4 regions of the Shinella sp. M31 genome follow, and region 3 is predicted to be linked to each of the others. Evidence: predicted binding sites of a transcription regulator. Region 3 holds the regulator's gene; each other region holds the start of a gene.
The links. Region 3 encodes LexA, which represses DNA repair genes until DNA is damaged. Its sites were predicted from a motif close to TGTTCNNNNTGTGTTCNG; they were not measured.

Region 1 (7,869 bases), on a different contig from region 3:
TCGCCAAGCATCTCGAAGCCCACCCGGCCGTCAAGCGCGTTTTCTATCCCGGCTTGCCCTCGCATCCGAACTACGCTTCGGCTTCGGAACAACTGATCGGCGGTGGCGCGATGCTCTCGTTCCAGGTCGATGACGAGGCCTGTGGCGTGCGCCTGCTGAAACGCCTGCAGCTCTGCTGCTTTGCGGCCAGCCTCGGGGGGCTTCGCACCACTACGCAGGTGCCCGCCACAATGGCCTTCCTCGACATTCCGAGCCAGGAACGCGAGGCGATGGGTGTCGTCGATGGCCTCGTGCGCTTTTCGGTCGGCATCGAACATATCAACGACATCATCGCCGACGTCGACCAGGCCATCGCCCTTATGCACGTCGACCTCTGAGGCGCAGAAAATGGCAGCCGTCGTCCTTCTCGGCGATATCAACATTGATCTCGTGCTCGCCATTCCCGCCTATCCCGGCGTGGGTGGCGAGGCGATCGCCACTGGCCAGACGGCGATGATCGGGGGATCGGCGACGAACACGGCCTTCGCGCTCGCCAAGGCCGGGCACGATTGCCGTTTGATCGGCCGGCTGGGCACCGATTCCTGGGGCCGCGAGGCATTGTCGGAGCTTGCCGCTGCGGGCATCTCTACCCGGTGGATCGGCCGCGACGATCGGGAACCGACCCAGATCAACGTTATCACCGTCAGCCCCGCCGGCGAGCGCACGATGTTCGCCTATCGCGGCGCCAACGCGCGCCTGTCAGCTACGGATGTCGATCCGGCAGCCTTTGCCGGTGCGGCCCTCTTCCATCTTTCCGGCTATGCTCTGCTCGAGCCGTATCAGACGGAATCCGCCCTCACCGCCATAGATATTGCCGTCGACGCGGATATTCCCGTCACTCTCGACATTCCCGGCGGTGTGGTGGCCGACATCGTAGCACAGATAAGGGCGCTGCTTCCCCGGGTCGACACGATCATGCTCGGCAGCGCCGATCTTCCGGTCCTTCTGGAACAGCCGGGAGCGGAGGACGAGGAAAAACTCGTCGCCATGTTGCTGGAAAGCGGCGTCCGGCGCGTGGCGATGAAGGGATCCGACGGAAAGCCGTCCTGCCTTTACCGGACCGGCAAAACAGCGCGCGCGCCCTGGTTCCCAGTCGAGGTAGTTGACACGGTCGGCGCAGGGGATGCCTTCGCCGCTGGCCATATCCATGGCCGCGTCACGGGCCTTACCGATCCCGACTGCTGCCGTATCGCCAATGCCTATGGCGCGGTAGCTGTCACACGCAAGGGCGCCGGGCGGGCGATGCCCACCAAAGATGAGGTTTTGGAATTTCTGAAAAAGGCTGACGACCCGACCTGAGTGGCCATTCGATAAGCGTTAAATTTTCCGTTTCTCATCTAAGCTCTATCAGTGCCCTGCACCGGTGGTCGCCGTCGCAATGGCCGCGAGCAGTAGGAGATTCGTCGCTTTCCAACGGGTCGGCCGCTTGCCCCTTAAATCCCGGCGGAACCGGCGAGGTCATGCGGCATTCTCCCTGGATAAGGAGAACGCCATGACGAAGCCTGATGACAGTGAGACCGTACTACCCACGCCGGTCGTTGAAGACCCTCACCCTGGCAGCATCTCTGACGGGACACATCCCGCGGCGAGGGAACATAAGCAACCGAAGCCATCCGAAGGAGGCGTTACTTCCGATCGTGTGTCGGGTTCCGCCGACAAGCCCGACCTTAAGGAAGGCGAGACAACGGTAAATTCAGAAGCTCCGAAACATCCAAACAGAGCTGCCTACGGCTCTTGAGAGAGGGGACCATGGACGACGATCTTTTAACTCGCTTGGAATCTGACAGTGCCGCCCTGCGGCGTCGAGCGCAGGAGATGGGTAAGTTTAATGAGGAGCAGGACATCGCCATGCTCATGCAGGGGCTTGCCACGACGATGGATGCAATTCGAGCGCTGGCCATTACTGTCGGTCGTCTTGATGGCCTATCGGGATTAGGGAAGAGCGGCGACTAGCTTTTGGTTTCGCGTCCGGTTTCATGCCTTTCAGCCGGATTGGAAGGCCCCAGACCATCGATGGCATGACCGATCGGCCATCCTCGTGGCGGACCACCAAACCTGGTGACCCAGGATACGTCTCATCGGGCGCGTTCGATTGGGCGATGTTCGCGGTCCCGAAATGCGCCGCGGCCCCGGCGGGGGAAACGCGGATGGTGAACGGTTGCACATCGCAGGCAGCTCCTCGGTCGTATCTCAATCGCGTAGAGCGTCGGCCGCGTCGACAACGTTGATTGCGTCTTTCTACAGGTGGAATTCAAGCTGAGAGGTGGCAGAAGGTTCCTTCTGCCCCAGGCTCGAAAGCGTAACGCCCAGCAACCGAACCTTTTTCGGGAACGGGTGTTCGCCTTCGAGCAAGGCCTGGGCCGCGGCCAGGATAGCATTGTCGTCGTGGAAACCTGCCGAGTGCGTCCGGCTGCGCGTGATGATCTGGAAATCGGCGAAGCGGATTTTCAACGTGACGGTCTTCGCGCCGATGTCGTGGCTCTCACAATACCGCCATACCTTCGCGACCAGGGGCTCCAGTTCACGTTTGGCCTTTTCGATGTCCTCGACGTCGACCGCAAACGTGTCTTCGGCGCCGACGGACTTTCGCTCCCGGTCCGGATTTACCCTCCGGTTGTCGATGCCGCGGGCAATGCCAAAGTAATAGGTTCCCGATTTTCCGAAGTGCTCTGTCAGGAACTCCAGCGATTTCGCCTTTAGGTCGGCGCCTGTCTCGATGCCGACCTCGGCCATTCTCTTTGCCGTCGCGGGGCCGACGCCATGGAATTTCTTCACCGGTAGGCTTTCGACGAAGGCCGGACCGTTCCTCGGCGTGATCACGGCCTGTCCGTTCGGCTTGTTGAGGTCGGAAGCTATCTTGGCCAGGAATTTGTTGTAGGAAATCCCGGCAGACGCATTGAGGCCCGTCGTTTGCTTGATCTTCGCGCGGATTTCCGCAGCGATCTCGCTGGCGATCTGCATGCCTTTCAGGTTGGTCGTCACATCAAGATATGCTTCGTCGAGGGACAGCGGCTCGATCAGCGGCGTGTACTCGGCGAAGATCTCACGGATTTGCATCGACACCGCTCGGTAGACGTCGAAGCGCGGCGTGACGAAGATTAGGTCGGGGCATTGGCGCGCCGCCGTGACCGATGGCATCGCGGAGCGCACGCCGAAGGCACGCGCCTCGTAGCTGGCGGCCGCGACGACGCCGCGTGCCGCGGGGCTTCCGACGGCGACCGGTTTGCCGCGCAGTTCGGGATTGTCACGTTGTTCGACCGACGCATAGAAGGCATCCATATCGACATGGATGATCTTTCGCGTCGGTGTGGCGTCGTCCTGGCTCATCTCATGTCCACATCGATCGCATGCGGGCGGTAACATCGATACGGATTTGCTTGGCGCTGCGCTCGCTGGCGGCGGCCGAGACCTTTGGCCAGCTCGTCACCTCGAAGAACTGCAAGAGTGTTGCCGGGATGAAGCGCGTGCGCGAGGCATAGACATGCCGGTCACCCTGGCTGTTTTGTCCGTGCGTGAAGAAACGTTGCGGCGTGATCAGGGAGAGACTGTCTCGCGCCCGTGTCATCCCGACGTAGAGCAGACGGCGCTCCTCTTCCAGTTCGGCAGTCGTACCGACACCGAGATCGGATGGAATACAGCCATCGATGACATTCAACATGAACACCGACCGCCATTCCTGGCCCTTGGCGGAGTGGATCGTCGAAAGGATCAGATAGTCCTCATCGAGCAAGGGCACACCGGCCTGATCGCTAGTGGCGTCGGGTGGATCGAGGGTGAGTTCGGTCAGGAAGCGCTCTCGGCTTGGATAGCCGCTGGCGATCTGTTCGAGCTGGCTGAGGTCGGCCTTGCGGGTATCGGCATCCTCATGGATGCGATCAAGGTGCGGCTCGTACCAGAGGCGCGCGAGACCAATTTCTCCAGGCCACCCGCCCTCGGTTTTGCGGAGGGTTGTGAGCAAGCTGATAAACGCAGGCCAATCCTTGCCCGTCTTCGGCGGTGGCGGAATTTCCGCAAGCGACTGAAGCGGCTCGGGATCGACGGCAATCGTATCGAGGATCTTGCCAGCCGTCTGAGGTCCGATTCCGGGCAGCATCTGCAGGAGGCGGAAGCCGGCGACGCGGTCTCTCGGGTTCTGCGCAAAGCGCAACGTCGCAAGCAGGTCCTTCACATGCGCGCTGTCGAGGAACTTCAAGCCGCCGAACTTCACGAAGGGGATATTCCGGCGGGTTAATTCCACCTCCAGCGCACCGCTATGGCTCGACGTCCGGAACAGCACGGCCTGCTGCTTCAAGGTCATGCCAATCTCTCGGTTCGCCAAAACCTGCTCGACGATGTAGTTGGCCTGGTCCGCCTCATCCTTCACCGTGACAAGCATCGGCCGCTGTTCGGACTCCCGGTCCGTCCAGAGGTTCTTGGTGAACCGTTCGCGGGCGAGATCGATCACGCCATTGGCCGCGGCGAGGATTGGCTGTGTCGAACGATAGTTGCGGTCGAGCGTGATGACGTCGGCCGGTTTTGGCGAGAACTCCTTCGGGAAATCGAGGATATTGCGCACCGTCGCCGCCCGAAACGAATAGATCGACTGGGCATCGTCGCCGACGACGGTCAGGCCGCGGCCGCCGGGCTTTAGCCCCATCAGGATAGAGGCCTGCAGGCGGTTGGTGTCCTGGTATTCATCGACAAGAACATGATCGAACCGGCCACCGATATCATCGGCCAGCTCCGGGTCAGACATGACCTGAGCCCAGTAGAGCAGCAGGTCGTCGTAATCGAGGACGTTCTGCGCTTGCTTTGCCTCGACGTAGCCGGCGAAGAGTTGCTTCAACTGCTCCTCCCAACCCATGACATAGGGATAGGACGATTTCAGAACCTCATTGATCGAGCTTTCGGAATTGACCACGCGCGAATAGATCGCAAGGCAGGTGCCCTTGGTCGGAAACCGGGTTTCCATCTTGGAGAAACCAAGCTCGTGGCGAACGAGGTTCATCAGGTCGGCGCTGTCTTCCCGGTCGTGGATGGTGAAATCGACATTGAGACCGATCTGCTCGGCATACATGCGCAGGATCCGGGCACCGATACCATGAAAGGTGCCGGCCCAGGCCATGGCATCCGTCATCACGGCGGATTTGTCGCCGAGCACCTGACGGCAGATGCGCTGCACGCGGCGCACCATCTCGGATGCCGCCCGGCGTGAGAAGGTCATGAGCAGGATGCGCCGCAGATCCGCACCATTGACGATCAGATGGCCGACACGGTGGGCAAGCGTGTTGGTCTTTCCCGAGCCAGCACCGGCAATGATCAGCAGCGGGCCGCCGATCGTGCCGTCGGTCAGGCCGACGCCATGCTCGACCGCCTCGCGCTGGCGGTCGTTCAGTTTCTCCAGATAGGCTGCCGTCATCTAACCCCAAATTTTCCTAAGAAAAAATTCCTGTTCTGTTCCCTTCACCCATCCCTTTGATCGGCCTTATGGAATCGCGCGGCGCGCTCGGTCCAGGGCGACCGTCATGGCCGGGAACGCTTTTTTAGGTGGATTGACTCGCAAAAGCGTTAGGAACAAAAAAGGAACGTATCAGCTTAGTCAGCTGCTGGAAACCCCTGAAGGAGCGTCATTTCTACCGTGTCGGAGCCTGCACTCAATCCCTTGCTTGTCGAGCTTCGCGAGCGCATCCGCCTGTTGGAAGGGGGTGCAGCACGCGTGCGGTCGGCTCTGCCGTTCGGGGTGCCGAAGATCGACGCATCCCTTCCCGGCGCCGGCCTTGCCTATGGCGCGCTCCATGAGGTCGCAGGCGGTGGTCCCGGCACGATCGACGGCGCGGCCGCCGCACTCTTCGCCGCCGGCGTCGCGGCGCGCACTAAAGGACCGATCGTCTGGTGCATGACGCGACCGGACCTGTTTTTTCCTGCGCTGGCCCAGGCGGGGCTTCATCCCGACCGCGTCTATTTCGTCGAGAGCGACAAGGAGGAAGATGTCTTGGCGAACGCCGAGGAAGCGCTTGCCTATGGCGGGCTCGGCGCTGTCGTCGCCGAACTTGTGCGCCTGCCGATGGTGGCGAGCCGACGGCTGCAGCTTGCCGCCGAAAAGACCGGGACGATGGCGCTGGTGGTCCGGCGCTGGCGTCGGCCGACAGAGGCCTCCGACTATGGTCAGCCGACCGCCTCGACCACGCGATGGCGGGTAAGCGTGCTTCCCTCAGAGGAACTGCCGGTCCCCTGCGTCGGACGGCCAAACTGGCTTCTGGAATTGATGCGCGTGAAAGCGGGCGAGTGCGCTGAGTTTATCGTTGGAGCCTGTGATGCCTCGGGTCGTATCGATCTATCTACCGGACCTGCCCACCGACAGGATCAGGCGGGCCGATCCTTCGTTGCCGGCTGAAAAACCGATCGCCGTCATCGCAAAAAGCGGTTCTCGGCGCTGGGTTGCAGCGGCCGATGCGGCAGCGCGGAAAGTGGGCGTGAAGGTCGGAATGCCGGCGGCAAAGGCACAGGCGCTGTTTCGCGATCTGATGCTGGTCGATGCCGATTCGGCGGCCGACGCCGCTGCCCTTGAACGCATCACGCTCTGGGCGCTGACGCAATATTCGCCCCTCGTTGCGATCGATGCGCCCGACGGGATAGTGATGGATACGGAAGGCGCCGACCATCTGCAGGGCGGAGAGCAAAACATGCTGACCGCAACGGCCAACCGGTTTCGCGCCAAGTCGCTGACGGCCCGTGTCGCCATCGCCGATACTTGGGGCGCGGCACGTGCCTGTGCCCGGGCGATCGCGCGCGAAACTTTCATCGTGCCGAAGGGCGAGACGGCGCGCGCTGTCGAACGCCTACCAATTTCCCTGCTCCGCCTGCCGGAAAAGGTCGTCTCGGATCTCAGGACGCTGGGGTTCCAGTCTATCGGCCAGCTGTCGGCAACGGCGCGCGCCCCCCTCGCCCTTCGGTTCGGACCTGAAATCGGCCGCCGCCTCGACCAGATGTATGGACGCATGCCCGAGCCCATCGATCCCATCCGCACACCGGATATCGTCGAGGTCAGCAAGGCGTTCGCCGAGCCGATCGGTGCTGCCGAGACGATCAACCGGTACGTCGCTGATCTCGCGCGGAAGCTCGTCGGCGAGTTGCAGAAAAGGGGTCACGGCGTCCGCCGCACCGACCTGATCGTCGAGAAGGTTGACGGCACGAGGCAGGCCATTCGCGCCGGCACGGCCAAGCCGTCGCGCGATGTCGCCTGGCTCACCAAGCTCCTGCGCGACCGGACGGAAAAGATCGAACCAGGTTTCGGCATCGAGCGGCTATCGCTCGTCGCCGCCATGAGCGAGCCGCTGGAGGAGGTTCAAAAGGCATCCTCACTGGTCGAAGAGGAGGTTACCGACGTCGTCCCCCTGATCGATATTTTCGCGAACCGCGGTCAGCGGGTCTACCGCGTGACGCCGGTGGCAAGCGACGTTCCGGAGCGCAGCGTGCAGCGGCTCGACCCAGCAGCAGCCGCAGTCGGCGCGACCTGGACCCAGCATTGGCCCCGACCTGTCCGCCTCCTCGCCCAGCCGGAGCTCATCGAGGTGATCGCGCTGATGCCCGACCACCCGCCAGTGTCGATCACCTGGCGGGGCAAGCGCCGACGCGTCAAGCGCGCCGACGGTCCAGAGCGGATATTCGGAGAATGGTGGAGGCGCGACGCGGAATATGATGCGGTGCGTGACTACTTTGTCGTCGAGGACGAGAGTGGCGAGCGGCTGTGGATTTTCCGCAGCGGTGACGGTGTCGATCCGGCAACCGGCTCTCACCGCTGGTTCATGCATGGGATCTTCGCATGAGCTACGCCGAGCTTCAGGTCACGAC
Region 2 (7,869 bases), on a different contig from region 3:
GGCGGGCATCGTCGATCTCCGCCACCCATTTGGCGACTTCGGTGAAGGCGCGGCGGTATTCCACCTCCTGGAAGGCCTCGCGCTCGCGCGCATCGCGCTGCACCTGGCCAATGAAGAGGATCATCGGAATGGAATCCTGCCGTGCGATATGCAGGCCGGCCGAGGCATTGGTGGCGCCCGGCCCGCGCGTGACCATGCAGATGCCGGGCTCGCCCGTCAGGCGCCCCCAGCAATCGGCCATCATCGCAGCGCCGCCTTCCTGGCGGCAGACGAGCACGTCCACATCCGTGTCATGCAGCGCATCGAGCACGGCGAGGTAGCTTTCGCCCGGCACGCAGGCGACGCGCTTGACGCCATTGGCAACGAGGGCGTCGACGATCAACTGGCCACCGGTCTTCATGCGCTTTTCTTTCCTGCTTCGAGCGTTGCGAGTTCCGCCATCACGGCATCGGTATGTTCGCCGAGCCGCGGGCTGGGGCGATCGTAAACGAGCGGCGTGCCGGAGAAAACAATGGGCGTGCGCACGCCGGGAATAAGATTACCGTCGGCATCCGGCAGGTCGACGCGCATGCCGCGCGCCTTGATCTGCGGGTCGTCGAAGGTCTCGGCAATGGAGTTGATCGGCCCGGCCGGCACGCCTTCGCGTTCGCAGGCATCGAGCAGATCGGCCTTGCTGAGCGTGGCCGTCGCCTCCGTGACGAGGCGGCGGACTTCGACGCGGTTGGCGACGCGGGCGTGGTTGGTGGCGAAACGCTCGTCTTCAGGCACGCCCGCGAGCTTCAGAATGCCGCACAGCTTGCGGAACTGCCCATCATTGCCCACCGCGAGGATGATGTGACCGTCGGAGGCCGGCACCACCTCATAGGGCGAGATGTTCGGATGCGCATTGCCGAGCCGCGCCGGCGCCTTGCCGGAGGTGAGGAAGTTCATGTTCTGGTTCGCCATCACGGCGGACTGCACATCGAGCAGCGCCATGTCGACATGCTGGCCCTGGCCAGTCTTCATGACATGGATGAGCGCGGCCTGGATCGCGGTGACGGCATAGATGCCGGTAAAGATGTCGGCAATCGCCACGCCCGCCTTCATCGGCTCGCCATCCGGAGCCCCCGTGACCGACATGAAGCCGGACATGCCCTGCACGATGTAATCGTAGCCGGCGCGGGCGGCATAGGGACCATCCTGGCCGAAGCCGGTGATCGAGCAATAGATGAGCTTCGGGTGTTTCTTCGCGAGGCTCTGGTAGTCCAGCCCGTATTTCGTGAGGCCGCCCACCTTGAAATTTTCGATGACGATATCGGCGGTGGCGATGAGACGGTGAACGGTCTCGCGGCCTTCCTCGGTCTTCAGGTCCACGCTGATCGAGCGTTTGCCGCGATTGGTGGAGTGGTAATAGGCGGCAGAGAGGTTTTCGCCGTCCTTGCCCGTGACGAAGGGCGGGCCCCAGGCACGCGTATCGTCGCCGCCGTCGGGGTTTTCGATCTTGATGACATCGGCGCCGAGATCGGCCAGCATCTGCCCGGCCCAGGGGCCTGCCAGGACCCGCGCCAGTTCGATGACCCTGATGCCCGACAGCGGCAGGTTCGACTTCTCCATCGTGTACTCCTCCTCGTGACCGGCGCAAAGCAGCCGGCCGTCGGGCTTTTCGCCCGTTTTCCCTTGGATAACAAAAAGCCGGCAGGCACGAAAGCCGCAGGCCGGGGGGAGATCATGACGCCTGAGACTGACTTGATGCCTGCCCGAGCGAGAGCCGGCCGAGCTTCCTCAGATCGGGGCGGAAACGGGTGCCGCTGCCCCCGTCTTGTTGAGTTGCCGCTCGCGCCAGATCACGTAGAGGCCCGATGTGATGATGATGGCGATGCCGAGCCATTTCAGCGCGTCCGGCAAGTCGCCGAACACCCACCAGCCGAAGATCGTCGCCGAGACGATCTCGAGATATTGCAGCGGTGCGAGCGTTGAGGCCGGCGCCGAGCGATAGGCATAGACGCCGAGCACGCCGGCAATGGTGGCGGCGACGGCCGCGCCCGCGATATAGAGCGTGTGCTGCATATTCGGCATGACGGGCGTCAGGAAGGAGATGCCGGCGCGGCTGCCGAAGAAAAGCAGCAACCCCGCGAAAAGCGCGCCCCAGAGGCCGGCATAGAACTGCATCGACCACGGATCTTCCTTCTGCGCGACGAGGCGCGTCAGAAGGAAGAACAGGGCGAGCGAGAAGGCTGCGACGACCGGCAGCAGCGCGATCAGGCCCACTTCCTCCAGGCTCGGCTGGATGACCAGCATGGAACCGAAGAAGCCGACGCCGCACGCCGTATAGCGCCGCCAGCCGATGGTTTCCTTGAGGACGATCGCGCCGAGAATGGTGAGGATGATCGGCTCGACGAAGAAGATGGCAATGGCATCGGCCACCTCCATCACGGCGAGCGGTGTGACGAAGCTGATCATGGTGATCGCCATCAGCAGGCCGCGGGCGGCATGCAGGGCCATCTTGCGCCAGGTCACGGCGAGCAGCGTGCCGCGATAAAGACAGATCGGCGCCAGCACCGTCATCTGGAACAGCAGGCGCACGAAGGTGATCTCGGTTGCCGGAACGGCGGTCACCGCGAGCTTGGCGAAAATATCGATGATCGGCGAGATGAGCACCGAGAGCACCATGAGGGCGAGCCCGAAGCCGATCTCCTGGCGCGGTGGCGTGATGGCAGATGGGGTCATGTGTGTTCCGGACTCCGCCGCTTTTCGGCGATGACCCGCCGGCACCAGCCGGCAAAGGCTTCGATGGCGGGATCGCGCAGGGCAGGGCTTTCATTCAGCGTTTCGTGGCGCATTCCGCGATAGACCGTTGTGGTGACGTCCTCAAGCCGTGATTTTTTCAGTCGTTCGGCAAAAGCCAGCGTCGCCTTGCCGAAATCGGTGGCGGGATCCTCGTTCCCGCCGACGAGGTTGATCGGCAGGTTTTTCGGAAGCCGGGCAAGGCCTTCAGCCGAGGCATCGGCGAAGGTGACGGCGAAGATATCGATCCACATGGAGACATTGATATCGAAACCGCACAGCGGATCGGCGATATAGGCATCGACCTCTGCGGTGTCATGCGACAGCCAGTCGAAAGCGGTGCGGTGGCCGGCAATCTTGTCGCCCCAGGCGGCGAAGGTGAGGCGGGGCAGGATGCCGCTCGGCACGTCCGAGCCCTTCAGCATGCGCTCGGCAGCAAGAACCACCTGGGCGATCCGCCCGGCAAAACCCGGTTCGAGATTGGAATTCCACACGGCAAGCGCATCGATATCGGCCGGGTGGGCCTCTGCGAAGGCGAGCGCCATGAGCCCGCCCATCGAATGGCCGAAAAGCACGACCGGCAGGCCGGGATGACGGGAAACGGCATGGTCGCGAACCGCGCGCATATCCGCGATCACCCGCGAAATGCCGTCGCGCGGCGCAAACTGGCCGAGCGGCGCATCCGGCGCGGTCGTGAAGCCGTGGCCGCGATGGTCATGCGCATAGACATGCAGCCCTTCGCCCGCCATGCGCGCCGCAAAGGCGGCGTAGCGCGCACTGTGCTCGGCAAGACCGTGGCTCAGAAGCAGGATGCCGCGCGCCTCGCCGCGCGCCGCCTCGTGGCGCAGGGCAAGCGTGGCGCCGGTTGCGCTCTTGAGCGTCTCTGCCTCTGAAAACACGGCCCCATCCTCCATTTCCTAGAGGTCAACGCGATTTGCAATGCAAAGACAATGGGATGCGGCGTGTATTTTTGATTTGGCTCGCGCATTTCGCGATTTATCCGATTTTCGGTTGCACTTTCTTGATTCTTGGTTGTAAATGATCTTGTTTTGTTCTCATTCGGGAGCCTGTCATGATGACCAATGCTGCCTTGCCGTTCAAAGCCGTCGTCTCCTTTGTCGCCTTGCTTCTCGCCTGCCTCGGTCTCTCGCAACCCGCCGCCGCGCAGTCCGCGCCGGCAAAGGGCGCGCGGGAAGTCCTGTCCGTCAGCTGGCAGCCCGGCTATTGCGCGGCGCGGCCGAAAAGCCGCGGCTGCGGCGGTTTCACGATGGCGTCGAAGCAATTCTTGCTGGTGAGCCGCTTCCAGGCACGGAAAAGCTATTGCGGTATCGATGCCGCGCTCCAGCAGAAGGCGCGCAAGGGCAAGTGGACGGACTTGCCGGAGATCGTTCTGGCGTCGGCCACCAAGGACCGCCTGCTCGTCGCCATGCCCGCCGCGAAGCTTGGCCTCGACCGCCGGCAATGGCTGAGGAGCGGCAGCTGCGTCGCACCGTCCGCAGAGGCTTATTACAGCCGCTCGCTGGACCTGCTCGATGCGTTGAACGCCTCGCCGGTGCCGGCCCTTTTCGGCGGAAAGGCCGGAGCGGCGGTGACGCTGGCGGAGGTCCGCGTCGCCTTCGACGAGGCTTTCGGCCCCGGTGCCGGCGAACGCGTGCGGCTCAGCTGCCGCAAGGGTGCCGACGGCAAGCCCATCGTCATCGGCCTCACCATCGGGCTTGCGGCGGGTGAGGGCACGCTGGAGGCCCTGATCGGCGGTGCCTCGCCCACGACGTCGCGCTGCACGGAAGGCACGACGGGCATGGCGCAGGCGGGTTAGGGGCCGCCGCGGCGCCGGACGGCGCATGTGTGGCGGTCGTCGCGTTGTTTCCCGGATGGCGAGGCGGAGTTTGCATATCGGCCCTCGCTTTGGGGTGGCGGATTGCCATTCGCCTGTGCGCCGCGGCTTTCGCTGATTGCCGCGGGCGGAGAATTACCCTACATAGCGGGCAAATTCGTCCGATCCGGAGCACGTTCGCATGGCACGCCAGTTCATTTATCATATGTCGGGGCTCAACAAGGCCTACGGCGCCAAGAAAATCCTCGAGAACGTCAACCTGTCGTTCTATCCCGATGCCAAGATCGGTATCCTCGGCCCGAACGGTGCCGGTAAGTCGACGGTGCTGCGCATCATCGCCGGTCAGGACAAGGAATATACCGGTGAGGCCTGGCTCGCCGAAGGCGCGACCGTCGGCTACCTGGAACAGGAGCCGAAGCTCGATCCGGCCAAGACCGCCTTCGAGAACGTCATGGAAGGCGTGGCCGACAAGCAGGCCGTGCTCGACCGCTACAACGAACTGATGATGAACTATTCCGACGAGACGGCGGACGAAGGCGCCAAGCTCCAGGACATCATCGACAGCCAGAACCTCTGGGACCTCGAACAGCAGGTCGAAATGGCGATGGAAGCCCTGCGCTGCCCACCCAAGGATTCTGACGTCACGCTGCTGTCGGGTGGTGAACGCCGCCGTATCGCGCTCTGCCGCCTGCTCTTGTCGCAACCGGACCTGCTGCTGCTCGACGAACCGACCAACCACCTCGACGCCGAGACCATCGCCTGGCTGGAAAAGCACCTGCGCGACTATCCGGGCGCCGTGATGATGATCACCCACGACCGCTACTTCCTCGACAACGTGACGGGCTGGATTCTCGAGCTCGACCGTGGCCGCGGCATTCCTTACGAAGGCAACTACTCGGCCTATCTGATGGCCAAGGCCAAGCGCATGCAGCAGGAAAGCCGCGAGGAAGCCGGCCGCCAGAAGGCGCTGTCGCGCGAACAGGAATGGATCGCCTCCAGCCCCAAGGCCCGCCAGGCCAAGTCCAAGGCCCGTATCAAGGCCTATGAGCAGCTGGTCGATGCGGCCGAGAACATCCGGCCCGGCGATGCGCAGATCATCATCCCGGTCTCCGAGCGCCTCGGCAATGTGGTCATCGAGTTGGAAGGCATCAACAAGGGCTTCGAGGGCCGCACGCTGATCAACGACCTGTCGATCAAGCTGCCGCCGGGCGGCATCGTCGGCATCATCGGCCCGAACGGCGCCGGCAAGTCGACGCTGTTCAAGATGATCACCGGCCAGGAAAAGCCGGATGCCGGCACGATCCGCATCGGCGATACCGTGCATCTCGGTTATGTCGACCAGAGCCGCGATGCGCTCGACGGCAACAAGACCGTCTGGGAGGAAATCTCCGGCGGTGCGGAAGTCGTCAAGCTCGGCAAGTTCGAAATGAATTCGCGCGCCTATTGCGGCGCCTTCAACTTCAAGGGCGGCGACCAGCAGCAGAAGGTCGGCAATCTCTCGGGCGGCCAGCGCAACCGCGTGCACCTCGCCAAGATGCTGAAGGCCGGTGGCAACGTGCTGCTGCTCGACGAACCGACCAACGACCTCGATACGGAAACGCTGGGTGCGCTGGAAAGCGCACTGGAAAACTTCGCCGGCTGCGCGATCATCATCAGCCACGATCGCATGTTCCTCGACCGTCTGGCGACCCACATCCTGGCCTTCGAAGGCGACGGCCATGTCGAATGGTTTGAAGGCAACTTCGAAGACTATGAAGAGGACAAGGTCCGCCGTCTCGGCCCCGATGCCCTCAACCCCGGCAGCCAGGCCTACAAGCGCCTGACGCGCTGATCGTAATGCGGCCGAAAGCCGGCCGTCGCCAAAACGGGCGCGTTTGTTCGCTCCTCCTGAAAAACCCCGGCTTGCCGGGGTTTTTCTTTGGGCCTGTTGATGGAAAGATCGGCGACACGGATTTTGCCTTGCGCTGTACGGCTTAATCACATAAACATATCTTTATGTCTTGATTGGAAAGATCATGGGCGACAAACTCGGACTGGATGACATCGTGGAGATCCTGAAGGCGGCGGGCGAGCCGACGCGTCTTCGCTTGCTTGCGCTCCTGTCACATGGCGACCTGACGGTAACGGATCTCACCGACATTCTCGGCCAGTCCCAGCCGCGCATCTCGCGCCACCTGAAGCTGCTCGCCGAAGCGGCCCTCGTCGATCGGTATCAGGAGGGCGCCTGGGCCTTCTTCCGCCTCAGCCAGGGCGGCCCGGCCGTCGCGCTGGTGCGCCAGCTGCTGGACGCATCCGAACCGACCGACGCGGTTTTCGCCCGCGATGATGAACGGTTGCGCGCCCTGAAAAAAATCCGCTCCGACAAGGCGCAGGCCTATTTCAGCCGCAACGCGGCCGAATGGGATGCGGTGCGCCGCCTGCATGTCAGCGAGGCCGAGGTCGAGGCGAAGCTTGCCGCGATGATCGGCACCGAGCCGGTCGACGCTTTCCTCGATCTCGGCACGGGCACGGGGCGCATCCTGCAGCTCTTCGAGGGCCTTTACCGCCGCGGCGTCGGCGTCGACGCCAGCCGCGACATGCTGGCAGTTGCCCGCGCCAATCTCGATCGCGCCGGCATCACCAAGGCGTCCATCCGTCATGGCGATATTTTCAACCTGCCGCTGGAGCGCGACGAATTCGACGTCGTGACGATCCATCAGGTGCTGCACTTCCTGGACGAGCCGGAAGCGGCCGTCGGCGAGGCCGCGCGCATGCTGGCGCCCGGCGGCCGCCTTGCCATCATCGACCTTGCCCCGCACGCGCTGGAACACCTGCGCGACGAGCACGCCCATATCCGCCTCGGCTTCTCGCACCAGACGATGTCCGAATGGCTGGAGAAGGCGGGCCTTGCCGTGGAGGAGGTCGTCGATCTCCAGCCCGCGCATTCGGCCGCCGATGCGCTCACCGTGACCATCTGGCTTGCCCGCGATACCCGCGAACGGGCGGCCGACCCCATTGCCATCCGCAGGAGGAGTTGACATGACCCAGGCGACCGCCATCCCGGCCCGCAAGGATATCCGCCTGTCTTTCGAGTTCTTCCCGCCGAAATCTGCGGAAGCCGAGGGACAGCTTCGGGAGGTGGCCGCCGCGCTTTCGGCCTATGATCCGGGTTTCATGTCGGTCACCTATGGCGCCGGCGGTTCCACCAGGGTGCCGACGCTCGCAACCGTTCGCCAGCTTCTCAAGATGGGCCTGCCGGCCGCCTCGCACCTCACCTGCGTCGGTGCGACGAA
Region 3 (7,869 bases):
CAAGGTGTCGTTGCCATCCTGCCCGAACAAATTGTCGCTCCCGCCGAGGCCGGAGATCGTGTCCGCGCCATTGCCGCCGAGAATGCTGTTGGTGCCGTTATTGCCCGTCAGCGTGTCGTTGAAGGCCGAGCCGGTTAGGTTTTCGACCGAATTATAGGTGTCGCCAGCTGCCTCCCCGGTGTTGCCTCCCGAACTGGAAAGATTGGCGATCACGGCCGCGGCAGCATCCTCATAGGTCACCCGATCGCTTCCGGCGCCGCCGGAAAACTTGTCCGCGCCCGCGCCACCGAGCAGGACGTCGTTGCCATCGTTGCCGAAGATGTTGTCGTTTCCGCCGAGGCCGGAGATCCTGTCGTCACCGTTCCCACCGAGAATGCTGTTGGTGCCGTTCGTGCCGGTCAGGGTGTCGTTGAACGCAGAACCGGTGAGATTCTCGATAGAGTTGTAGGTGTCGCCAGCCGCTTCACCGGTATTGCCTCCCGGGCTGGAAAGGCTTGCGACCACGCCGGCCGCCGCATGGGCATAGGTGACCCGGTCGGAACCGGTTCCGCCGGACAGATAGTCGCCACCCGCGCCGCCGTCCAGTACGTCGTTGCCTCCCGTGCCAAACAATTCGTCACGCACCGACGTTCCGCGCATCGTTTCGTCGTCGTTGTCGCCGAGGATGATCAGCCGGTCGCCCTCACCGACATTGGGATTGAAATCCTGCACTTGGAGTTGTGACAGGTCGACCGAGGTGGCATCGCGCATTTCGACGCGGAAACGGTCAGCCGTACCGACAGCCGCAAAGTCGAGAACGAGATCGGCTGCAAGGCCGGCTCCGATCTGGTCGGCGCGGACGATGACGAGCTTTTCCGGTGCCACGGCCTCGAACTCGATTTCCTCGACAGAGATGATCGTCGTGTCCACGAGGCTGATGTCGCCGGTGGCCAGGATGCGGTCGGAATCCGCACCGCCGTCGATCGTGTCGTTGGCAAAGGCGTCGAGACCGCCCCCTTGGAACGTATCGTTGCCGGCATTGCCCGACGCGATGTCGTGCAGCGAATCGACCTGGATCGTATCGCTTGCACCGTCGCTGACGCTGGTGCGGATCAGTTCGTTCACTTCGCCGGTGATGCGGCCGGCGTCGCCGTCGGTATCGCCGCTATCCTGCCATACGGTGACGAATTTGCCATTTTGCAGGATGCCGAGGGCAGACAGAATGTCGCGGTCGAGACCTTCCGCCGCGATTGCGAATTCGCTCGCCAAGTTGGCCGACAAGGCATTGCCGTTCTGATCGAAGATGCGGGCGAAGATGTCATCGACAGTGCCGTTAAAGGGGCGCGTCCAACTGACGACGATGAAGCCGTTCGACAGGACGGCAATGTCGGGATCGACCTCGTCTACGGTGCTTGAGGTGTTGACCTTGATGAAACCGGTCTGGGCGACCCCGTTGGCGTCGAAAATTTCGAGCGTGATGCCATTGCCCAGCGTGCCGCCTTCTGCCCAGCCGGAGTCCGTGTAAACCACGGCCCAATTGCCGTTCGGCAGCGCCGCCAATGCTGATTGCGTGTTGTCACCGAAGCCATCGATCACGAAGTCTGCGGTGCGCAGGCTGCCGTCGGCATTGTAGATCGTGGCCCTGAGCGGCTGGTTGGCCGGGTCGGTGTCCGTATAGGTGACGACGAAGCCGCCATCGGCCAACCCGACGACGGACGCGTCGTTCTGGATGCCGACGGTCGCCGCATTGACTTGGGTGAAGCTGCCCAACTGGACGCCGGTGTCGCTGTAGCGGCCGAAGAAGATATTGCCTCCGAACGTAAAGCTGATGACGAAGCCGCCCCCGCTGAGCGCGCTGGTGATCGGGTCCTCGAAAGCGATCGACGGACCGCTCAGGGTCAGTTCGCCGCCGACAGCATTGCCGTCCTGGTCGAAGATGCGGCCGATCAGTTCGCTTTCGGCCGGGTTGTTGTCATCCCACACGACCAAGACGTTGCCATTGGCAAGCTTGGTCAGCGAAGGCTTTCCGGGAGGCTCAGTGTTGGCGTCGTCATAGGGGACGCGGAAACTGCCGACCTGATTTGAGTCGGCATCGTAGAAATCCAAGAGAATGAAGTTGCCGTTTGCGGTATTGTAAGCGGCGACGAAGCCGCCATTGTCGAGTCCCAGCACGTCCGGCAGGATTTGGGTACCCGGCGTGAACGTATTTACCCCGAACTGGGCGGTCGTGGTGGTCGTGGCGAAGGTGGTTGTGACGGTCATCGGTAACACTCCTGAACTGCTGTGATTGATCGGAATTCAGCGTGATTTCGGTAGAACCGCGGTTTCATGCGAACGCATTCAACAGCGCGCATCAGGCCACTCGACAAGAGAAAGGCCAGTGAACAAGACGACATCTTTGCTTGCGGAGTCGGGAACACGGGTGTCGTCAGCCCGTGTTGCATAGAGGAGCTGCCCATCGCAGATGGTTCGGTTCACAGAGAAGACAGAGAGGAAATCCCTTCCCCCAACGCGACGTAGTTTCGCGTTGAGGTGCTCCTTCAGTCCTTGAGCGCGTCGTTCTCAATGACGCCTCGAAATAAAGAACGCGCGTGAATCCGAGCTTATTCTATAATTATCTTTTTTTCTTACATTTGATATCCCACAGGACCCTAGTACGGCGCAAGGCAAGCCTCCCGCATCCCTTGACCGGTATCCGTGCCGTTCCTTTTGGCCAGTACGGGAGCACGGTTTCATCGCCATATTGTTTCAGCGGCCCCTTGCGGAACACATATGGAACAGATAGTGTCTGTTCTGGATTTGTTTCACGATTCTCGGTGGAGAGGCCATGCTGACGCGCAAACAACAGGAACTGCTCCTGTTCATTCACGAGCGTATGAAGGAATCCGGCATCCCGCCGTCGTTCGACGAGATGAAGGACGCGCTGGATCTCGCCTCCAAATCCGGTATCCATCGTCTCATCACGGCGCTCGAGGAGCGCGGCTTCATTCGCCGCTTGCCCAACCGGGCGCGGGCGCTCGAGGTCATCAAGCTTCCCGAAGCCTATTCGGCAAGCCAGCAGCCCCGTCGCGGCTTTTCACCCACCGTTGTCGAAGGCAGCCGCGGCAAACAGCCGGCGGCACCGACGCCCCCGCACCGGGTCGCAACACCGCAATCAGACGTCATGTCGTCTTCGGTCTCCGTGCCCGTCATGGGCCGTATCGCCGCGGGCGTGCCGATCTCCGCCATTCAGAACAACACGCATGACATCACCGTCCCGGCCGAAATGATCGGTAGCGGAGCTCACTACGCGCTGGAGGTCAAGGGCGATTCGATGATCGAAGCCGGCATCTTCGATGGCGACACGGTCATCATTCGCGATACCAGCAGCGCCAATCCCGGGGAAATCATCGTGGCGCTCGTCGACGACGAGGAAGCCACGCTGAAGCGCTTCCGCCGCAAGGGTGCATCCATCGCGCTCGAAGCCGCCAACCCCGCCTATGAAACCCGCATCTTCGGACCGGATCGCGTGAAGATCCAGGGCAAGCTGGTCGGGCTTATCCGGCGTTACAACTAAGCGAACCCTGCCGGAGGCGCTCGTGCTATAGCGCGCCTCTGAGAGTGCATACCTGCTTTCTGGATTGTGCGCCTTCATCAAGGCGCCGAGCCTGTGCGGTTCTAGGACTGGATTTGCCGGACCGGCCAACGAGGTGTTGAGCTCAAAAATCGCTCGGGCTGATCGCCTCGACGTCAATGAAGCCGCCGTGAGCGCCGCTTTGGCGACGGTCTCCCTCGGCGTTGCCGCTGGTGTAAGTTCCGGTTCGCCAGTCATAGGTGCGGTGGCGCGACCACGGGCGATCCAGCGTTTCAACGGCAGGCGTGATGCTGGCTTCGAGCATGAAGGGAGCATTTTCCTCCTCGGCGGCAATGATCTCCAGGGCTCCGGTTCGCCGCAGGTGTCGGGCGGTGATGAGCTTTGCACCGGAGCGGCACGCAGCGGTGCGAAGCGGCACCTGCGTGATGACGAGGTCTGCGAGATCGCAGGCCGTGCCGAGGAACGCGACGTCTTCCAGCGTGGCGATACGCCATTCGTTTGGTGAAACGGCCACGCAGAAAGCCTTGGTCTCGCAGACGAAACCCGCCTGCTTTGCCGCCGCGTCGAGCGCGGACAGCATGGCCGCTTTCGCCTTTTCGCGATTTGCCTTGTGGCGTGGCGATTTTCGTTTTTTCGTGGTTTCGTCAGCAGCATCCTGTACTTCGACCGTCAGCCCGGCGGTCTTTCGCATCGTCGGCTTGACGACCTCGTCCAGCCGCAGGGCCCGGCGCCATTGCGCATAGACGAAATCCGGCGGGCGGGCACGGTTCGTCGCAACCCCACTCTCGCGCAGGATGGCGACGAGGCGGCCGTCTTCCGAGACCAGAACCTCGGGCCTTCTGTGATCACCGGGCCGGAATGCGACGGCGATGCCGATCAGCACGAGCAATGTTCCCGCATGGCGAAGGCGCGTTCTGAGGATACAGACGAGCCCGCCGCCGAACCCGATCAGCAGAAAGGCGGCGAACGGGATGCGGCCGGTGACGATCTCGCCCTTCCAGCTCGCCACCCAGTTGGACAGGGCGATCATCCACTCGATCCCCTTGCCCATGATCGCGAAGGGAATGGCATCGAGCCCGAAAGGCATCAGCAGCACGGCGACGAGGCCGAAGGGCATGACGATGGCGCTGATGGCGGGCATGGTGAGGAGGTTGCCCGCCAGCCCATAGGCCGGAATCCGGTTAAAGTGGCCGATCGAATAGATCAGCGTCGAAAAACCGCCGATCAGCGAGGAGAGCACCAATCCGCCGAGGAAGCGGCCGGCCGAACCGCCGGCGGCCGGCAACACCCCGCCCCGGCTCTCCCGTTTCACCGGCCGCTCGCGCCATGCCGCATAGCCGGCGACAAGCCCCAGCGTTGCGGCATAGGACATCTGAAAACCGGGATTGGTGACCGCCGACGGCGTAATCACCAGGATGAGGATGGCCGAGAGCGCGACATTGCGCAGGCTGATCGCCGACCGGCCGAACAGCACGGCGACGAGCATGACGCAGATCATGATCCACGACCGAACCGCCGAAAGCGCCCCGCCCGAGACGAGAATATAGAGCGTCACCATGACGAGCGCCCCGGCGGCGGCGATTTTCTTTGCCGGATATCGCTCGGCAAAACCGGGGATCAGCGCCATCAGCATGCGTGCGCCGACGAGAAACGTGCCGGCCGCCAGCACCATGTTGAGCCCGGATATCGCCAGCACATGGGCGAGCCCCGCCTGCCGCAACGCCTCCACCGTTTCCGGGCTGATCGCACGCTGTTCGGCCGTCACCAGGGCGGCGGCGATGGCGCCTGCATCGCCGCCGATCCGGCCGCGGATATGCTCGGTCAGATTGTTGCGCCATGTCGCGATCTCCTGCCGGATCCGCTCCTCAAGACCCGCCGGTTTCGCCGCAACCTGTTGCGGTGCCTTATAGAAATAACCAACCGCGCCATTGCCGGCGAAATAGGCATCGAAAGCGAAATCGTTGAGCCCGGCCAAAGCGGGGCCGGATGGTGGATTGAGCCGTGCACGGCCTGCAATGCCACCGCCGATCGGGATCGATTCGTGCCGGTTGCGCGCGAGAACCGTCACCACACTGGGTGCACGCTTTAGGATGGGATCCTGTGTCGCCGTCAGCGCGATGCGGTAGCGGACAGCGCCCCGCTCGTCGCTTTCGCGCGACAGCACGCGGCCGGTAATCTGCGTGGTCACCGGTGCGTCGAGCAGGACGGTATCGAGCCGGGCGCTTTCGAAGGCTGCAAGCAGCATGCCGACAGGCACAAGAAACGCAGCCCCGGCGGAAAGCGCCCGCCAATCCTCCCGGTGGCGCAGGCGCCAGGCGGGCCAGAAGGTGGCACAGGCGAGAACAAAAAGAGCGAGAACGGAGGGATCGGAAAGAGCAGCAAACCAGAGAGCGGCTCCCGCGCCGAGAAAGACCGGTACGAACAGAAAGAAATGACCGTGTGCCCGTTCCTCGGCAAAGGCGGCGTGCATGTTTTTTGGTGGAAGAACGGCGTGCCGAAGCCGGCTTTCGATCCGTCTCAGAGCGGCAGGCAACGCGCCCCCGTGCTGCACGTCATCGAGTGCTATCGGTGGCGATGGGACGTCGGAAAACGTTCGCCAGGCGTCGGCCTCGCGCAGTGCCTCCCGTTTCTCCGCCTCCTTCACCCCGGCCATGATCCCGGCCCCTTTTTCTGCCACCATAATGCAATCGACGACAAAAAACTTCAATCAACAGTAGGCGGGAAAAATACTAAGCCAGCAAGATAGGATGCGCCCTCCGCAATTGCGCGGGCACGCGCACAGGTTGCTTGCAACTTCGTCGAAAGGGTAGATATTGCGTTGCCGGAACGCTTATTTTCGCAGTGCACAATTTGCCTTTCGTATTGCTTGGCAGGGCACCGTAAATGGGCTAGCAAAACGAGCATGTTCATGGGTGCGGCACAAATGCGTGCCACCATTCGAAACAACGGAGGATCGTCATGACAGGAACTAGCGCGGGTGTATCGATCGGTGGCAAGACAGTTGAGCTGCCGACGCGATCCGGGACGATCGGCCCCGATGTGATCGACATCGGCACCCTCTACAAGAATACCGGCGCCTTCACCTACGATCCCGGTTTCACCTCCACCGCATCCTGCGAATCGAAGATCACCTATATCGACGGCGACGAAGGCGTCCTGCTGCATCGCGGCTATCCCATCGACCAGCTGGCCGAGCATGGCGACTTCCTGGAAGTCTGCTACCTGCTGTTGTACGGCGAACTGCCGACGAAGTCCCAGAAGGACGATTTCGATCATCGCGTGACGCATCACACCATGGTGCACGAGCAGATGAGCCGCTTCTTCACCGGCTTCCGTCGCGACGCCCATCCGATGGCCGTCATGTGCGGCTGCGTGGGCGCCCTGTCGGCCTTCTACCACGACTCGACCGACATCACCGATCCGCACCAGCGCATGGTCGCGTCGCTGCGCATGATCGCCAAGATGCCGACGATCGCCGCCATGGCCTACAAGTACCATATCGGCCAGCCCTTCGTTTACCCGAAGAACGACCTCGACTACGCGTCGAACTTCCTGCGCATGTGCTTTGCGGTGCCCTGTGAAGAGTATGTGGTGAACCCGGTTCTGGCCCGCGCCATGGACCGCATCTTCATCCTGCATGCAGACCACGAGCAGAACGCCTCGACTTCGACCGTTCGCCTCGCCGGCTCCTCGGGCGCCAACCCGTTTGCCTGCATCGCGGCCGGCATTGCCTGCCTCTGGGGCCCGGCCCATGGCGGCGCCAATGAAGCGGCCCTCAACATGCTCTCGGAAATCGGCTCGGTCGAGCGCATTCCGGAATATGTCGCCCGCGCCAAGGACAAGAATGATCCGTTCCGCCTGATGGGCTTCGGCCACCGCGTCTACAAGAACTACGATCCGCGCGCCAAGATCATGCAGAAGACGACGCATGAGGTTCTCGGCGAGCTCGGCATCAAGGACGATCCGATGCTGGAAGTCGCGATGGAGCTCGAGCGCATCGCGCTGACGGACGAGTACTTCATCGAGAAGAAGCTCTACCCGAACATCGACTTCTATTCCGGCATCACGCTGAAGGCGCTCGGCTTCCCCACCACCATGTTCACCGTGCTCTTCGCGCTCGCCCGTACGGTCGGCTGGATTGCCCAGTGGAACGAAATGATCGAAGACCCGGAACAGCGCATCGGCCGCCCGCGCCAGCTCTATATCGGCGAGCCGAAGCGCGATTACATGCCGGTCTCCAAGCGCTGATCGCAGAGATCCCTAAAAATAATAAAGCCCGGTCAAAACTGACCGGGCTTTTTCGTTGCGAGAAGATC
Region 4 (7,869 bases), on a different contig from region 3:
CCGCTCGCCAGCTACATCCCGCTCGCAGCCCTTGCTGGCGTGCTCGCGGTGGTCGCCTTCAACATGGTCGAGCGCCCGGCCATCGCCGCCTTGATCCGCTCCTCGCGGGGCGACGCGGCGGTCGTCGCGGTCACCTTCCTGCTCGTCGTGTTCCGCGATCTCACGGAAGGCATCGTCGTCGGCTTCCTGCTTGGGGCCGTGCTGTTCATCGACCGCATGGGCAAGGCGGTCGACATCCGCGAGGAAAGCGTGCCGCGCCTTGTCCGCGCCGTCGAAAACGCCGGCAAGGACGATGGCAGCATATCGGAGCGGCCGGTCGTGGCGGACGATCCCGATACCGTGGTCTATCGCATCAGTGGCGTGTTCTTCTTCGGTGCGGCCGCCAGCGTCGGCTCCGTGCTCGACCGTATCGCCGACCAGCGGCGCAACTTCGTGCTCGATTGCACCGACGTTCCGCTGATCGACTCCACCGCCGCCAGCGTCATCGAAGGACTGGTGCGCAAGGCTACCAGATCCGGTGTCCAGATCTACATTGCCGGCCTGAAGCCGGACATGCGCCGTCTTCTCGAAGCGCACGGCCTGCACGACCATGTCATCTTCACCAATGCGGCAAGCGATGCGCTGGAGCGGATCGGGGCTGCCTAACCTGCGACGGCGACCCCGGTGGGACGGGCGGCGGGCTTGCACATGCGCTCGGCAAAACCGGACAGCACGGCGGCCGGTGCTGCCCGCATGACGCAGTTGCGTCCGGCTTCCTTCGCCGCATAGAGCGCCCCGTCGGCGGCTGAATGCAGACGGTCGAAATCCGCGCCGAAGGTCGCGACATCGGCAAGGCCGATGCTGACGGAGACGCCGATCTCACGCCCCTCGCTCAGGATGGTGAGCGCCGCAACCTCCTGCCGCAGCCGTTCAGCGAAGAGCGCCGCCCGCGATATATTGTGCCGGGGCGCAAAAAGCGCGAACTCTTCCCCGCCGAAACGGCAAAACAGCATACCCTCCTCCAGCGAGGCCGAGATATGCACCGCGAAGCGCTTGAGAACCGCATCGCCCGCCACATGACCATGCGTGTCGTTGATCGCCTTGAAGCGGTCGAGGTCGAAGATCATCAGCGTGCCGTCGTTGCGTCCGGCAAGATGGATGCGCGTGTCCTCGAAGAACGAACCGCGATTGGCGATGCCTGTCAGCGCGTCGGTGCGCGACGCCTGTCGATAGAGCGCCTCGCCGCGCTCCTTGATAAGAACGAGCATGGCGATGGCGGCGAGGATCGTGTGAGCGAAGAGTTCCAGCGTGAACAGCGCAAACCAGGCGGAATGCGCCGTGCCATTGCCGAGCGGCGCCGGCGAAACGATGGCCATCGGGATGCGCAGCGAATAGATGATGCCGTGCGACAGGAAGAAGACGGCGGACATGGTGCGGCTCGGCAGCCTCTCGCCGCCGCGCCCGCGCCAGAGATCGAGGCCGATCCACACCGAATAGGCCGTGATGATCAACGACGAGAGAATGATGCGGTTGTTCACGTCTTCGGTGATGGCGGGTACGAAGAGATAACCAAGGCTCCACAGCACCGGCCCCGCCGCCACGACCAGCGGAGAGGCTGCGCGCCGCTCGAAGACGCGAAAGCCGGCCCACATCAGGGCATAGCCCAGCGCAGCCAGCATGTTGGCAACGCCGACGGTCAGCATCGGATAGCCCATGGGGCGCATCGCATAAAGCAGCGTGCAGAGCGAGCCAACCCACATGGACAGACACCAGTAGCCTGCCGCCGCATGGCGCCGGTCGGTCAGCCAGACCTGCAACATGAATATCCCGACGACCATGGTCGACAGGAAGGTACAGATCATCAAGGTTGAAATGCTGACGATATTTTCAATCAAAACACGCTCCCCGCACGGGGGAGATGCTAGGCGCAAAGCTTGAAGACTTCGCAAACAAAACGGCGGGCCAAAAGCCCGCCGCCGTATCGATGAAGGATGTTTGACCGCCCGATCAGCCGGCGATGACGGCAGCCACCGCGTCTACGGCATCCGCAGCCTTGGAGCCATCGGGACCGCCGGCCTGCGCCATGTCGGGGCGGCCGCCGCCGCCCTTGCCGCCGAGCGCCTCGGAGGCGCGGCGCACCAGGTCTACCGCGCTGAAGCGGCCGGTCAGGTCGTCCGTGACGGCCACGACGGCACTCGCCTTACCGTCCGGCGAGACGCCGACGAAGGTGACGACGCCGGAGCCGAGGCTCTTCTTGCCTTCGTCCGCCAGGCTCTTCAGATCCTTCGGCTCGACACCGGTGACGACCTTGCCGAGATACTTGATGCCGGCAACCTCGCGAACACCGTCGTCGCCACCCGACGGGCCGCCGGAAAGCGCGAGCTTCTTCTTGGCCTCCGTCAGTTCGCGCTCGAGCTTGCGACGCTCGTCGACCAGCGCCTCGACACGGGCGAGCACTTCGCCCGGCTGGGCCTTCAGCGTGGTGGCCAGCGCCTTCACGCGCTCGTCCTGCTCGGCGAGATAGGCGCGGGCCGCCTCGCCCGTCAGGGCTTCCAGACGGCGCACGCCGGAGCCGACGGCGCTATCGGAAAGGATGCGCACGAGGCCGATTTCGCCGGTGGACGACACATGCGTGCCGCCGCACAGCTCGACCGAATAGGCGCGGTTCGCCTTGGCGCCGCGAACGCCCTGGCCCATCGAAACGACGCGCACTTCATCGCCGTATTTTTCACCGAACAGCGCCATGGCGCCCTCGGCAATCGCGTCGTCGACCGTCATCAGGCGGGTGGTGACAGGCGAATTCTGCACGATGATCTCGTTGGCCATGTCCTCGATGACGCGCAGTTCATCGGCCGTCATGGGCTTGGGGTGCGAGACGTCGAAGCGCAGGCGCTCGGGCGCCACCAGCGAGCCCTTCTGGGCAACGTGGGTGCCGAGCACCTCGCGCAGCGCCTCGTGCAGCAGATGCGTGGCCGAATGGTTGGCGCGCAAGCGCGAACGGCGGGCGTGATCGACATTCAAGGCGACGGCATCGCCGACCTTCAGCGTGCCCTCGGCAACGGTCGCGACATGAACGAAGACGCCCTCGCCCTTCTTCTGCGTGTCCGAAACGGTGAGCTTGGCATTGTCGGACGAGATGATGCCGGTATCGCCCATCTGGCCGCCGGATTCGCCATAGAACGGCGTCTGGTTGACGACGATCTGCACCTCTTCGCCGGCTGCGGCACTGTCGACCGCCTTGCCATGGCGCACGATCGCCTGGACGACGCCTTCGGCGGTCTCGGTGTCGTAGCCGAGGAATTCCGTCGCGCCGAGCTTTTCCTTGAGCTCGAACCAGATCGTCTCCATCGCCTTGTCGCCGGAGCCGGCCCAGTGCGAGCGCGCTTCGGCCTTCTGGCGCTCCATGGCATCGGTGAAGCCGGAGAGATCGACGTTGATTTCGCGGGCGCGCAGCGCATCCTGCGTCAGGTCCAGCGGGAAACCATAGGTGTCGTAGAGCTTGAAGGCGGTCTCGCCGTCCAGCATGTCGCCCTTGGTGAGCGTCGAGGTCGCGTCGGAGAGCAGGTTGAGGCCGCGTTCCAGCGTGGTGCGGAAGCGGGTTTCCTCGAGCTTCAGCGTCTCGGAAATCAGCGCTTCGGCGCGCTGCAGTTCGGGGTAGGCGCGGCCCATCTCGCCGACCAGCGTCGGGAGCAGCTTCCACATCAGCGGTTCCTTGGCGCCAAGAAGCTGCGCGTGGCGCATGGCGCGGCGCATGATGCGGCGCAGCACATAGCCGCGGCCGTCCTTGGCCGGCAGCACGCCGTCGGCAATCAGGAACGCGGAGGAACGCAGATGGTCGGCGATGACCCGGTGGCTGGCGCGGGCTTCGCCCTCGGCCTTGACGCCGGTCGCCTCGACGGAGGCGTCGATCAGCGCGCGGAACAGGTCGATATCGTAGTTATCATGCTTGCCCTGAAGCAGGGCCGCCACACGCTCAAGGCCCATGCCGGTATCGATGGACGGGCGCGGCAGGTCGACGCGCTCTTCCTTCGTCACCTGCTCGAACTGCATGAAGACGAGGTTCCAGATCTCGATGAAGCGGTCGCCGTCCTCTTCCGGCGAGCCGGGCGGGCCGCCCCAGATATGATCGCCGTGGTCGTAGAAGATTTCCGAGCACGGGCCGCAGGGGCCGGTATCGCCCATCGCCCAGAAATTGTCGCTGGTCGGAATGCGGATGATGCGATCGTCGGTCAGGCCGGCGATCTTCTTCCAGAGGTCGAAGGCTTGGTCGTCGGTGTGGTAGACGGTGACGAGAAGACGCTTCTTGTCGATGCCGAATTCCTTGGTGATCAGGTTCCAGGCCAGCTCGATGGCGCGTTCCTTGAAATAATCGCCGAAGGAGAAGTTGCCGAGCATCTCGAAGAAGGTGTGATGGCGTGCGGTGTAGCCGACATTGTCGAGGTCATTGTGCTTGCCGCCGGCGCGCACGCATTTCTGCGCGGTCACGGCGCGCGAATAGGGACGCTGCTCTAGGCCGGTGAAGACGTTCTTGAACTGCACCATGCCGGCATTTGTGAACATCAGCGTCGGGTCGTTGCGCGGCACGAGCGGGCTGGAGGACACGACCTCGTGGTCATTCTTGCGGAAATAGTCGAGGAAAGTCGACCGGATCTCATTCACGCCGCTCATATCGCGTCCTTACCTTGCCACTGTCTGCGCTCCAGGCCGGGGCGCAACATCCACCAAATTTCTGTTCAGCAGATGCGAAACCGCCCCGCCGGCCGGAGTGCCCGCCGGAGGCCTGAAAAGGCCACCATCCGCGAATTCCGTCGAAACTGCACGCACCTGCCGGCATTCCCTGGGGAAAGGCCGAAAACGCGGGCGCGCGCGAGAACTGAAGGCTTTTATCGCCCGCCCCCGCCCCTGTCCAGACGTCAAAAAACCGGCCTTTCGCGAAGAAGAGGCCGGTTTTCCACGTTTTCAATCCGCCCATGCCGCATTCAAGAAACCGCGGCATGCATTTGCGACAGCCCGTTCAGCCGCCGCGGCGCAATCAGGGCTCGCCGTCGCCACCGTCGTTCGGGTCCGGCCCGCCGTTTTCCAGGAAGCGGTCGGCGATCAGGCCGGCATTCTGGCGCAATGTCGTTTCGATCTCGCGGGCGACATCGGGATTGTCGCGCAGGAACGTCTTGGCATTCTCACGGCCCTGGCCGAGGCGCTGGCTGTTATAGGAGAACCAGGCGCCCGACTTCTCGACAATGCCGGCCTTGACGCCGAGATCGACGAGTTCGCCCGTCTTGGAGACGCCTTCACCATACATGATGTCGAATTCGACCTGTTTGAAGGGCGGTGCCATCTTGTTCTTGACGACCTTGACGCGGGTCTGGTTGCCGATGACTTCATCGCGTTCCTTGACGGCGCCGATACGGCGGATGTCGAGGCGGACGGAGGCGTAAAACTTCAGCGCGTTACCACCCGTCGTCACCTCAGGCGAACCGTAAACGACGCCGATCTTCATGCGGATCTGGTTGATGAAGATGACCATGGTGTTCGACTTGGAGATCGAGGCGGTGAGCTTGCGCAGCGCCTGGCTCATCAGGCGGGCCTGAAGGCCCGGCAGGCTCTCGCCCATCTCGCCTTCGATTTCGGCGCGCGGCGTCAGCGCCGCAACCGAGTCGACGACCAGCACGTCGATGGCGCCGGAGCGCACCAGCGTGTCGGTGATTTCAAGCGCCTGTTCGCCGGTGTCGGGCTGCGAGATCAGGAGATTTTCCAGATCGACGCCGAGCTTACGGGCATAGATCGGATCGAGCGCGTGTTCGGCGTCGACGAAAGCGCAGATGCCGCCCTTCTTCTGGGCTTCTGCGATGGTCTGCAGCGCCAGCGTCGTCTTGCCCGAGCTTTCCGGACCGTAGATTTCGACGATACGTCCCTTGGGCAGGCCGCCGATGCCGAGCGCCACGTCGAGGCTGAGAGAGCCCGTCGAAACCGTCTCGACCTCGATGACGCTGTCCTTGCCGCCGAGCTTCATGATGGAGCCCTTGCCGAACGAGCGCTCGATCTGAGAGAGAGCCGCTTCGAGTGCCTTGCTTTTATCCACTGATTTTTCCTCTACGAGCCGCAAAGTGTTTTGTGCCATTTGGTCCACCTTTAGGTTATTGAAGCAAGACAGGCAACGAAGCCGTCGATGAACCGTATGTACACATTTTGTTCTCGTTTTACAAGATGCATTCATCCATTTGAATATTTTTGTGAATCGATGGTGTGTTCTATTTTCGTTTCAAGTTGATAAGGCTGGCGCAGGAACAGGAACAAATCGGTAGCCGACGGAGCGCGATCCGCACGAATCGGCCTGCCGGATGTAAGGAAGACGATGACGAACAAAACGATTCTGGTGATGGGCGGCGCCCATGTGGACAGGCGCGGACGCATTGCCGGCGAGACGGCGCCGGGGGCAAGCAATCCCGGCAGCTGGTTCGTCGAGGCGGGCGGCGGCGCGTTCAATGCGGCGCGCAACCTCGCCCGGCTCGGCCATGCTGTGCGGCTCGTCTCGCCACGCGGCGGTGACGCGGACGGCGATATCGTGGCGTCGGCGGCTGAGGCGGCCGGTGTCGAGGACACGCCTTTCATCTTCCTCGACCGGGCGACGCCGAGCTACACGGCGATCATCGAGCGGGACGGCAACCTCGTCATCGCGCTTGCCGATATGGATCTCTACCGGCTGTTTTCGCCGCGCCGGCTGCGGCAGCGCGCCATGCGCGAGGCGATGGCGGCGGCGGGGCTGATCCTGACGGACGCCAATCTGCCCGCCGACACGCTCTTCACGATGTCGCAAGCGGCCAAAGCAGCGGCCGTACCGCTCGCCGGCATCGCCATTTCGCCGGCCAAGGTGGTGCGGTTCCGCGAAAGCCTCGATGCCCTCGCCTTTCTCTTCATGAACGAGGCGGAAGCGCGCGCCCTGACGGGAGAGGATGCGCAAGACCCGGCCGACTGGCCAAAAATCCTGCGTGCCGCCGGACTTTCCGCCGGCGTCGTGACGCGCGGCGGGCGTGGCGTCATCGCCTTCGACAAGACGCAGGCCGCATCGATCTTTCCTCCAGAAATCCCTGAACTCGGCGATGTCACGGGCGCGGGCGATTCGCTTGCCTCCGGCTTTCTCAACGCCGTGCTCTCCGGCAAAGGTATCACGGGTTCTCTCCGCCACGGCGTGGCAGCGGCGACTATCACCGTGCGCTCGCCGCTCGCCGTCGCCGAAGAAATGTCGCAGGCGGCCCTTGCTGCCGCACTTTCGCTTGTGCCGCAGGCGGAAATCCTGTCATGAGACTTTTTTGCCCGAATTTCCTCCCAGGATTTTGTAAGGACATCGCATGACCCGACCCGTTTCTCCCCTTCTGCCGATGCAGTATTCCGACGAAGTCGCCGCCGCCAAGGGGCGCGGCGCCCCGATCGTCGCGCTCGAATCGACGATCATCACCCATGGCATGCCCTATCCGGGCAATCTCGAGATGGCGCGCAGCGTAGAGCGCATCATTCGCGAACAGGGCGCCGTGCCGGCGACCATCGCGGTCATCGACGGCGTGCTGCATATCGGCCTCGACGAGGCAAAGCTGGAAGCGCTTGCCCAGACGCAGGGCGCCATGAAGCTCTCGCGCGCCGACCTCGCCTTTGCAATCGCCGAGCGCCGCACCGGCGCCACCACCGTCGCCGCCACGATGATCGGTGCCGCCCGCGCCGGCATTAAGGTCTTTGCGACCGGCGGCATCGGCGGCGTGCACCGCAAGGCCGAAGAAACCTTCGACATTTCCGCCGACCTCGATGAACTCTCGCGCACCGGCGTCATCGTCGTCTGCGCCGGTGCCAAGGCGATCCTCGATATTCCGAAGACGCTGGAAGTTCTGGAAACCCGCGGCG

Region 1: a site for LexA is predicted at 5,589-5,606, ahead of ACOZKU_RS06760 (ImuA family protein). Genes of this name have one in related genera too.
Region 2: a site for LexA is predicted at 3,803-3,820, ahead of ACOZKU_RS25700 (ribonuclease). Genes of this name have one in related genera too.
Region 4: a site for LexA is predicted at 6,224-6,241, ahead of recA (recombinase RecA). Genes of this name have one in related genera too.

The regions. Positions count from the first base shown of each region.
Region 1 covers NZ_JBLZPH010000046.1:6,301-14,169, forward strand. The annotation lists gene ACOZKU_RS06735 (trans-sulfuration enzyme family protein) at 1-377, shown strand, start outside; gene ACOZKU_RS06740 (carbohydrate kinase family protein) at 388-1,338, shown strand; gene ACOZKU_RS06745 (hypothetical protein) at 1,789-1,992, shown strand; gene dinB (DNA polymerase IV) at 2,278-3,366, opposite strand; gene ACOZKU_RS06755 (ATP-dependent helicase) at 3,368-5,437, opposite strand; gene ACOZKU_RS06760 (ImuA family protein) at 5,657-6,412, shown strand; gene ACOZKU_RS06765 (Y-family DNA polymerase) at 6,333-7,844, shown strand; gene ACOZKU_RS06770 (error-prone DNA polymerase) at 7,841-7,869, shown strand, end outside.
Region 2 covers NZ_JBLZPH010000159.1:12,036-19,904, forward strand. The annotation lists gene ACOZKU_RS25680 (thiamine pyrophosphate-binding protein) at 1-400, opposite strand, end outside; gene ACOZKU_RS25685 (CaiB/BaiF CoA transferase family protein) at 397-1,593, opposite strand; gene ACOZKU_RS25690 (DMT family transporter) at 1,762-2,706, opposite strand; gene ACOZKU_RS25695 (alpha/beta fold hydrolase) at 2,703-3,662, opposite strand; gene ACOZKU_RS25700 (ribonuclease) at 3,836-4,579, shown strand; gene ettA (energy-dependent translational throttle protein EttA) at 4,779-6,428, shown strand; gene ACOZKU_RS25710 (ArsR/SmtB family transcription factor) at 6,613-7,614, shown strand; gene metF (methylenetetrahydrofolate reductase [NAD(P)H]) at 7,616-7,869, shown strand, end outside.
Region 3 covers NZ_JBLZPH010000095.1:10,739-18,607, reverse strand. The annotation lists gene ACOZKU_RS16090 (beta strand repeat-containing protein) at 1-2,241, opposite strand, end outside; gene lexA (transcriptional repressor LexA) at 2,807-3,535, shown strand; gene ACOZKU_RS16080 (ComEC/Rec2 family competence protein) at 3,678-6,206, opposite strand; gene gltA (citrate synthase) at 6,512-7,801, shown strand; gene lpxB (lipid-A-disaccharide synthase) at 7,834-7,869, opposite strand, start outside.
Region 4 covers NZ_JBLZPH010000104.1:61-7,929, reverse strand. The annotation lists gene ACOZKU_RS17960 (SulP family inorganic anion transporter) at 1-645, shown strand, start outside; gene ACOZKU_RS17955 (GGDEF domain-containing protein) at 642-1,874, opposite strand; gene alaS (alanine--tRNA ligase) at 1,987-4,647, opposite strand; gene recA (recombinase RecA) at 5,012-6,097, opposite strand; gene ACOZKU_RS17940 (carbohydrate kinase family protein) at 6,332-7,279, shown strand; partial or broken gene ACOZKU_RS17935 (pseudouridine-5'-phosphate glycosidase) at 7,326-7,869, shown strand, end outside.